One region of the Chryseobacterium metallicongregator genome, then DNA from elsewhere that is predicted to be linked to it. Evidence: riboswitches for the same ligand, from Rfam matches in the RefSeq annotation. Region 1 holds a riboswitch; each other region holds the start of a gene.

Region 1 (2,205 bases):
ATAAACTCCTGAGTTTAAAGAATGAATATCAATCTTAGTAACCTGAGAAGTCATTATCTTCTGTCCTGTCACAGAATAAATATTCACTTCTTTCAGTTTCTCAGTCGTTTCAATCTGAATAAAATCACTTGCCGGGTTTGGATAAACACTGAATTTTTTCTTTGTAACTGAAGACACTCCTAACGTTAGCTGTGCTTCAGTTGGAGTAAATGGCCTTCTTTGTCCAAAGCTCAATCCAAGCCAGTCATTATTGTTTAGTTGGATCTGAGAAAGATTGGTTTTCGCTTGCCAGCTTGACAAATCTTTTCCCTTATACAATTTCCAGCTGTCTGATCCCGAAGTATTTCCAGTAAATGAATTCAATGCTAAATTAGCAATCTGATTGTTTGCTGATGTGAAGTTAAAATAAGAAGCTTGAGACTGAATCAGTTGTAACGCCTGTTCAGCTGTTATATTTCCGTTATATTTAATTCCAAAAACAAAAGAATTGGCATTTCCGTTGGCATTATCAGTTCCGAAATCAATAACGACAAGACTTTTATTAGTTCCGTTTCCCAACCAGTTAGTAACCTGAGATGGAGTAAGCCAAGCAGAACTGTAGGCTGGAACGGGAGGAGAGGGAGGAATATCATAATGATCAAGGCCGTATGTAACCCCATACCATTTTCCGTCCACCAAAGGAGTATAGCCTACACCATTGTTCCATGTCATGTTTGATGAACTGGATCCAGACCATGTTATCCAGCTGTCATCAGTAGTGGATGTGTGATGATTATAATTCAGAATAGAAAGATATCCTGTAGGAATGTCAACCTGTATTTTGGATTCTGCTGCCACAATTGCATTGATAAGATCTTCCATCATCAGGCCATCGCCGTCAAAACGATATCCCCATGCATAAGAATTGGGAGTGCTGTCATCATTAAAATCTGCAATGAAATACGCTTTTTTAGAACCTGTTCCTACCCAAAATTTAATGTCGTTTTCTGTGAATTGGGCTGACAATAGCTGCATGCAAAGCAGTAAGAAAAAAAGATAGATTTTCCTCATGATATAATTAATTTAAAGTTTTATTCCCGAAACTTATCTTCAGAGGAGAAATAATTCTTTCTCTGAATCTGGTGCTTTACGGCAGGTCTCCTGGCTCACATCTTACAGCTTCCTTCCCGGATTTTCAGGTCCAGTGGTATTTTTTGCGGTAAGTTTGAATAGTTTACAGTTGCGGGTACAGCTCAAGATTTGAATGGTATTCTCACCTGATTCCCTATTAATGAACATTGTTCAGCCCTAAAACGCTGCAAATATATCATATAAATTGGTGAGTCCGTTTTGTGAATTATTATTTTTTAAATATTCTTAAAAAGTTGATTTTCATATTGATTGGTTATTTAATCGGATTGTTGGTTTTTTATTTTTAAATCTGTTGTTTTTCTGTTTATCTTCTAATTATATTACCTGTTCCATTGTTAAAAAACAATTATCATTCTATTCAAGATCAGTTTACAATCAAGTTCTATTTTCGCAGCCATAAAATAGCATATGAAAAAATTACTATGGTCTGTGGGTATACTGGCTGTATTGGCATCATGTAAAAGTGATGACGATACCACAATGATTAATCAGGATATCAATTATTCCAAACTCCCTCAGGAATTTCCATTTACAAAACTGGCTACAATAAACGGTGTGGATGTTATTAACGGTGGCTTTGGTTCCGGAGCTGCGGCTCATCCTACCAGAAAAGGCGAATTCTATGTCATTACGGATAGAGGTCCTAATACTGACTTCCAGAATGGGAAAAAGTTTCTTGCTCCTAATTTTACTCCAACCATTATGCATTTTAAAATCAATGCTGACGGAAATGTAGAGGTAATCAAATATATTAAACTTAAAAATCCATCCGGACAACCTATTACAGGACTGCCAAATCCTGTAGGAATGGGAAGTACAGGAGAAATTGCTTATGATGCTTCCGGGAATGTCTTAGGTACTGATCAGTATGGCCTTGACAGTGAAAGTATTGTTGCAGCTGCTGACGGCACATTCTGGGTTTCTGATGAATATGGCCCACACATCGTACATTATAGTGCTGATGGAATGGAGATGGAAAGAATAAGCCCTGTTGGCATAAATACAGGACCAAGAAAACTGCCTGCTGTTTTAGCCAAAAGAAGAGCAAACAGAGGAATGGAAGGACTTTGTATC
Region 2 (2,205 bases), on a different contig from region 1:
AATTATCTCCCGAAAAGTATTTAATTTATATATTTGGGGATCAAAAAAAATTTCATGATGACTTTTATAAATAAAGCATTCTATTTATCTGCATTCAGTATTTTATCTATAGCTTTTGTAAAAGGGCAGACAAAAGTTCCTTTTGGAGTTGTAAAAGCTGAAGAAGGATATGCCAACGTACGTGTACATAAAGACGACTACCGAAAAATTGTAGACAAGATCCGTATGCGTAAAGGAGATGTTTTTGTTTATGTAAAACCTGCTCCAGGAGAAACAGAGTGGATCTGGATCAAATATCCGGAGAAACAGGATGATGACAAGCCTTTTGTACGTTATGAAACTCTTGATAAAGAAGGAATGGTGAATAAAGGACGTATTGCCTATGTGGACCAGCTTCCTGCCTACACTCCTTCTAAATCTAAAAATGGAAAATCCCTTATTTTCACTGACAATTCTGACCCTAAGATTCCTACTGCCCAAAGAAGCAAAGTAGTGATTGATATTTATCCTTCCAATGCCGGATACCGTAAAAAGGAAAAAGATGCCGATGGAAAAATTCTCACCATTGATAAAGTGAAACCATGGGGAATCGGGAATGATCTTCCTGAAGGAATGACCGAAATCAAATCTATTAGAGTCCAGCAACCCGGAAGAGGTTCTGTTTTTGTAAGAGAAGCCATTAAAAACATGTTCCAGCCTACCATGGATTTTGAGAACATTGGAGTAACTTCCCTTGACAACGATAATATTTTCCTTTATATGATAAACGGTTCAGGAGAAAACAGATACACTACACTCTGGACGATTAAGAAAGGAAGAGTAATCAGCCAGATTATTTATCATAATCCGGAATAAATTCATTATTTTTGCACCCGAAAAAGTTTTACACTTATTCATCACAGAAATTGGTTCTGCATCACTGCAGATTAAAAGGGAACCGTGTGAAAATCACGGACTGTCGCGCAACTGTAAGTAGCTGAAATCTTTATCAAAGATCCACTGTGCGAGGCATGGGAAGGAGATAAATGATGCTACAAGTCAGGAGACCTGCCTTTTTCTTAAACATGTAACTTTCGCGATTTGAAGTTGTATTGATCTGATGGATTGTTTCAGGAGTTCTGTAAGTTCCTGTCATTATTCTGTTGTTTTAATATCATTTCTTATCGCTTTAATTAATAATGATATATGACTACAGAAGAAAGAATTGAAGCATCCGAAACCAGAATCTTTAAAGCGGTTTTCCCTAATACAACCAATCATTATGATACTCTTTTTGGAGGTACAGCGATGCAGCTGATGGACGAAGTAGCTTTTATCACAGCAACCCGTTTTGCCAGAAAAAGAGTGGTAACGGTAAGCAGTGATAAGATTGATTTCAAAAAACCTATTCCTGCCGGAACCATCGTTGAGCTGATCGGAAAAGTTTCATATGTTGGAAAAACCAGTATGAAAGTAAACGTTGAAATTTACACAGAGCAGATGTATTCCTATGAAAGAGAAAAAGCAATTATAGGTGATTTTACTTTTGTAGCGATTGACGAATTCAAGAAACCAATTCAGATACTATAAATAATAAAGCTTCGGGCGGCCATTGGCCGCCCGAAATTTTCACCTTCAAAAACAACATATTATTTCTCAGCCAAAAATTGATTGAAATTCATTTGTTTTTTATTTACTTTTAGCATGGCAAAAAAATTATTTTTACATTGCTGTCACTAAAAACTATAGAAGAACCGATATTTCATGAAAAAGATTATTTTAATCATTACCCTTATCCTTTCAATTTCATTAAGAGCACAAAAAGACGTAAAAATTGAACTTTCGGAAAGTTACGAATTGGGAAATATTATTCTGGCCCTCACTGAATATGGCAGAACAGATCCTTATGATGTTCAGAAAATCCCACCGTATTACGATGAAATTATTACATATTTTGAACCTGTAAAAGATCATCCTCTGCTGAAACAAGTCAATTATTCAAGAAAAGACTGGAAAAAATTCTTAGGCTTCCGAACTGATTTCTATGCATTTTCTTTTGATGAAAAAGGTTTACTTAAAAGAGACTTTCCTTTCAATTCCTTTGGTCCTAAAGAAGTAGATGAAAATCTGGAGCTTATCAATGATTTTGTAAAGAAATCGAATTACAGAGCCTTTTATAAAAATCATCAACAGTTTTATAATACTTTAATTGCTAATTACAAAGAG
Region 3 (2,205 bases), on a different contig from region 1:
AAATTTTTTGACACATTAAAGCTTACATCATACCATTTTGCAGCATTCCATTTCCCTGAGAATGAGTACATCAACGGAGAATTTATATCTTCCACAAAATCTTTCTTGAATCCACCCTCAAAACGAAGGTTTTTGGTTGCAAAATATCTTAATAATCCTGAAACAGAACCCATATTTCTGCTGACGCTGGATATTCCGTTTTGATATCCCTCTCCTTTATTAACCTGAAACTCTCCGATGATATTAAAATTCCACTTTGAATTCAGGAAATAATTAAAATCATTTTTAAAGATATAATTTTTCCCGGTTCCTCCACTTGATTTAGGTTGATTTAACGAACCGAAAAATTGAAAATTCTCTTCTGTATAAGCTGCTTTAAGGGAATTACTGAACTTTGTTTTGTTCCAGTCCCAGGAAAGAAGGCTTCTTACACTTTGAGTTTTATATTTCGTTTTTGTTCCCGTTTCTTCATACACGGGAAAACGCTGTGAAGAATCAAAAAACTGGCTCTGCCAAGAAACTTTATGATCGTTTGTAATTTTATAGGATGCTCCTACATTAAATGTTGTATTGTAATAACTCCCGTTTCTGTTGATATAGTTCAGGTCACTTACTTTATAATCATTTTCACTTACAGAATAATTTCCGGAGGCTTTGAAACTGAATCTATCATTGCTGTAAGATCCTTTTATAAAATTATTATAAGTATTAAAAGAAGCGACTTCAGAAAATAAAGAACCATGGAAACCTTTATTAAAGTCAAGCGTATTATTCAGGTGAATACTTCCTCCAATAGCACCACTTCCGTATATTACACTTCCTCCTCCAGCCTTTACACCAATCTGATCATATCCGAACAAGGCAATATTATTGATATCTCCCTGTCCCAGAAAATTGGAATTGATATTAATTCCATTCCATACAAAAGCAGTCTGCTGAGCAGTAGTTCCCCTGAAAGAAGGTGAAGAAACAGCACCACGGCCATTTTCTTTGATAAAAACCTGTGACTGAAATCTCAGAAGTTCAGAAAGATTACTGGAGTTTTTCTCAGCATCTTCTGCTGAAATTATTTTTACGGGATGAAAAAGTTTCACCCTATTCATCTGATTGTCGAAGACATAAACAGTATCGATGGCCTTCTCTTGTCCAAAAAGAAAACAGCCATACGATGAAAAAAGCAGTACTAAAGATCTTTTTATATCCATACTTTTTTACTTTTCCTCCGAAAGCAATATGTTTTTTAATTATAATTCCGGCAGGTCTCCTGACTTTCGCATTCTGCTCCTTCCCGTTATTAAACAGTGGCTTTTTGCAGAAACTTGAGTTGCGATTTACAGTTGCGGGGACAGTCCGGGAGTTACACCCGATTCCCTTTTCATTCCAAAATACTGGAAACCAAAATTTTTGCAAAGATAGTTTTTTATATGTATTTGCCAAAAATCAGGCTTTTCCTTAAAAACATTATCTTTTTTGATCTATAACAAAAAAGAACGGCCGCTTTCAATATTGAAAACAGCCATTCATCCCACTACTTTACTATTTATATATGTTATTTTTTTATAAATTTATAAGCCTCCTGTTGTACTCCTTTTACAGAATATTGCAAAATATAACCTCCTTTTGACAGGGATGAAACATCAATCTGCTCTTCTACATGATCAAATGATTTTACCTTTTGTCCAACCATATTATAAATTTCAGCTTTCTCTATTTTTCCTTTTCCTTTAAAATATAGAATATCAGTCACAGGATTAGGATAGATCCTCATATTGTTTTTCTCTTTTACAGCATCATTCACCGATAAGAATTCAGAAGTATCCAGATAAAAAGCAATTATCTGACCTGAAGCATTCGTCCCTGATCCGGCAATTTTCTTTCCGTCCTGTGAAATTGCTAAAGGAAGCCCCATCGTGACTCCATTGGTTGCAATTCCTAAAGATGCTGCATAATCATTCAGATTAATTCTTCCGGTAGCAAAGGTCCAGATAAAGCCTTCCCCTGACATAGGAGGTGCTCCAAATGCTCTGTAATACCCAATTACTTTTTTTCCATCAGCAGAAATTCCTGTTGCTCCTCCTTTGAAGCTGAAAGAAGCATTAGGATGGGTTATATAAGTAAGCCCACTTACCGCATTCCAGACATAAGGATTAGGATTTGCTGAGCCTATGATTGTATTTCCGTCTGCAGAAATTCCTCCTGCTTCCC
Region 4 (2,205 bases), on a different contig from region 1:
TGACAATGATTTCTCATAATCATTTTTCCAGATATTTCTACCGTCGATTACTCCTAATGAAAGGCTTAAACTTTCAGGAATAACATTCAGAATCTCATCCAGTTGTTCAGGATTTCTCACCAGATCAACATGCAATGTATTCACAGGAAGGGAAACAGCAAGTGACGCATTATCTTTTAATCCGTCAAAATACGTAGCTACAATAAATTTCAGTTTCGGGAAACGTTTTCTGATTTCGGCATACACAGAAAGATACGTTTCTTTGGCTTTTTCTGTTAAATCCAATGCAAGAAAAGGTTCATCAAACTGAATCCATTCTGCTCCCTGATCCTGAAGTTTAGTTAAAATCTCTGTATAAACAGTAAGAAGATTTCCAGCCAGATCCAATTTATCGAAGCCTTCTTCTTTTTCTTTTCCTAATAACAGATAAGAAACCAGTCCGATAATCACCGGTTTTGCATTGATTCCAGCTTGTTTTGCTCCTGCAAATTCATTGAAAATTTTATCTGAGCTCAGTTTAAACTGTTGATTTTTATAAAATTCCGGAACGATATAGTGATAGTTGGTATCGAACCATTTGGTCATTTCCATTGCGGTAATGTCCAATCCGTCTTTCTGATATCCTCTTGCCATCGCAAAATAAAGATCCAACTCAGTATTGTTCTTTTTAAGCACTACTTCATGATAACGTGTTGGAATTGCTCCTACTACAAGGCTCATATCCAATACCTGGTCATAGTATGAAAAATCATTACACGGAATAAGGTCTATCCCTGCTTCTTTCTGGATATTCCAGTTTTGGTTACAGATCGTTCTTCCGGTATTCAGAAGTTCTTCCAAAAGGATTTTACCTGACCAATACTGCTCGCAGGCTTTTTTAAGTTCTCTTTTGCTACCAATACGCGGATAGCCAAGGATGTGAGTTTGCATTTTTTTAAACTTTTTAATTAAACTTATTGGGAAAGTTCTTTAAAAGGCTTCGTGATGTTTTAGCAGAAGAAGATTCAGGAAAGTCATGACATAGCAGACAGTGTAATTTCCTTTAAAAAAGAAAATACTCAAATCCGATATATCATCTGTATGACCCCAAAGCTTCAGACCGCGAAAGCATTGTCAATTCAGTAAAGGCAGGTCTCCTGACTTGTAACAGTTTCCGTCATCCTTCCCGCTTTTGGCAGTGGATCTGCAAGGACAGAAACCTTTGGTGTGTTACTTACAGTTGCGCGACAGCTCGTGATTTGCACACGATTCCCTATTAATCTACCTTAAGTAAAACCTTTCCTGTTTGATGAAGTATCTGTAAAGAACTGTACTTTTACCTTTGACTATGGCCATCAGTAAAAGCTTTTAATTTTGTGTAAAATTAACAATACAGAATAAAACTACAACCAACATCAAATAATTAAGCAAATTAAACTTTATAAAATACAAATAGAAGAATATAATTCTGTACATTTGACTGTTTTAATCATTTAAAAGAATAATATTCTGTGGAACAACTCGATGATAAGGATTTGCAGCTGCTCAGGCTGCTCCAGAAAAATGCTAAACTGACCGTTAAGGAACTTGCAAAAGAAATCAACCTATCCACCTCACCTGTTTTTGAAAGGGTAAAAAGACTGGAACAGGATGGGTTTGTTAAAAGATATGCAGCCGTTCTTGATGCTGAAAAACTGAATCGTGGGTTTACTGTTTTCTGCCAGATCAAACTTAAAATTCATGACAGATCTGTAGGCTATGATTTTGTAAAAGAGATTTTAGAAATTGAAGAAGTTGCCGAATGCTACAATATCTCCGGAGATTTTGATTTCCTTCTGAAAGTTCAGGTAAGGGATATGAAGCATTATCAGGATTTTGTATTCAATAAGCTCGGATCTGTAGATTCCATAGGAAGTACGCACAGTACTTTTGTGATGGCTGAGGTAAAAAATAACCATGGACTCACCATTTAATGGAATAAAACCGGAAAACTCATTTATTCTTCAATCCATTTTCTGAAAGCAGATGTGTTGCTCTGGCTTGTGATAAGATGATCTTTCTGCCCTTTTATCTGAACGGAAAGTGTATTTTTATTGTACCGCTCTATTCTTTCAATATGATGTTTCTGAACAAGCTCACTCCGGTTGATCCTGAAAAAATCAGAAGGATTCAACTGCATTTCAATTTCTTTTAAAGTAGATTCATTCAACAGATGTTTTTTTCCTG

What was found. A riboswitch is a leader RNA that binds a small molecule or an ion and turns the genes downstream of it on or off. The one in region 1 is predicted to bind cobalamin.
Region 2: another riboswitch for cobalamin. It lies ahead of REB14_RS10850 (acyl-CoA thioesterase); the one in region 1 lies ahead of REB14_RS16205 (T9SS type A sorting domain-containing protein).
Region 3: another riboswitch for cobalamin. It lies ahead of REB14_RS09995 (TonB-dependent receptor plug domain-containing protein); the one in region 1 lies ahead of REB14_RS16205 (T9SS type A sorting domain-containing protein).
Region 4: another riboswitch for cobalamin. It lies ahead of metE (5-methyltetrahydropteroyltriglutamate--homocysteine S-methyltransferase); the one in region 1 lies ahead of REB14_RS16205 (T9SS type A sorting domain-containing protein).

Annotation. Positions count from the first base shown of each region.
Region 1 is NZ_JAVIXS010000015.1:176,819-179,023, forward strand. It holds gene REB14_RS16205 (T9SS type A sorting domain-containing protein) at 1-1,050, opposite strand, end outside; cobalamin riboswitch at 1,114-1,305, opposite strand; gene REB14_RS16210 (esterase-like activity of phytase family protein) at 1,540-2,205, shown strand, end outside.
Region 2 is NZ_JAVIXS010000006.1:514,060-516,264, reverse strand. It holds gene REB14_RS10860 (ATP-binding cassette domain-containing protein) at 1-24, shown strand, start outside; gene REB14_RS10855 (hypothetical protein) at 55-855, shown strand; cobalamin riboswitch at 890-1,069, shown strand; gene REB14_RS10850 (acyl-CoA thioesterase) at 1,186-1,569, shown strand; gene REB14_RS10845 (DUF4932 domain-containing protein) at 1,744-2,205, shown strand, end outside.
Region 3 is NZ_JAVIXS010000006.1:308,538-310,742, reverse strand. It holds gene REB14_RS09995 (TonB-dependent receptor plug domain-containing protein) at 1-1,205, opposite strand, end outside; cobalamin riboswitch at 1,238-1,415, opposite strand; gene REB14_RS09990 (T9SS type A sorting domain-containing protein) at 1,550-2,205, opposite strand, start outside.
Region 4 is NZ_JAVIXS010000020.1:511,846-514,050, forward strand. It holds gene metE (5-methyltetrahydropteroyltriglutamate--homocysteine S-methyltransferase) at 1-930, opposite strand, end outside; cobalamin riboswitch at 1,110-1,295, opposite strand; gene REB14_RS20235 (Lrp/AsnC family transcriptional regulator) at 1,491-1,952, shown strand; gene REB14_RS20240 (LytR/AlgR family response regulator transcription factor) at 1,976-2,205, opposite strand, start outside.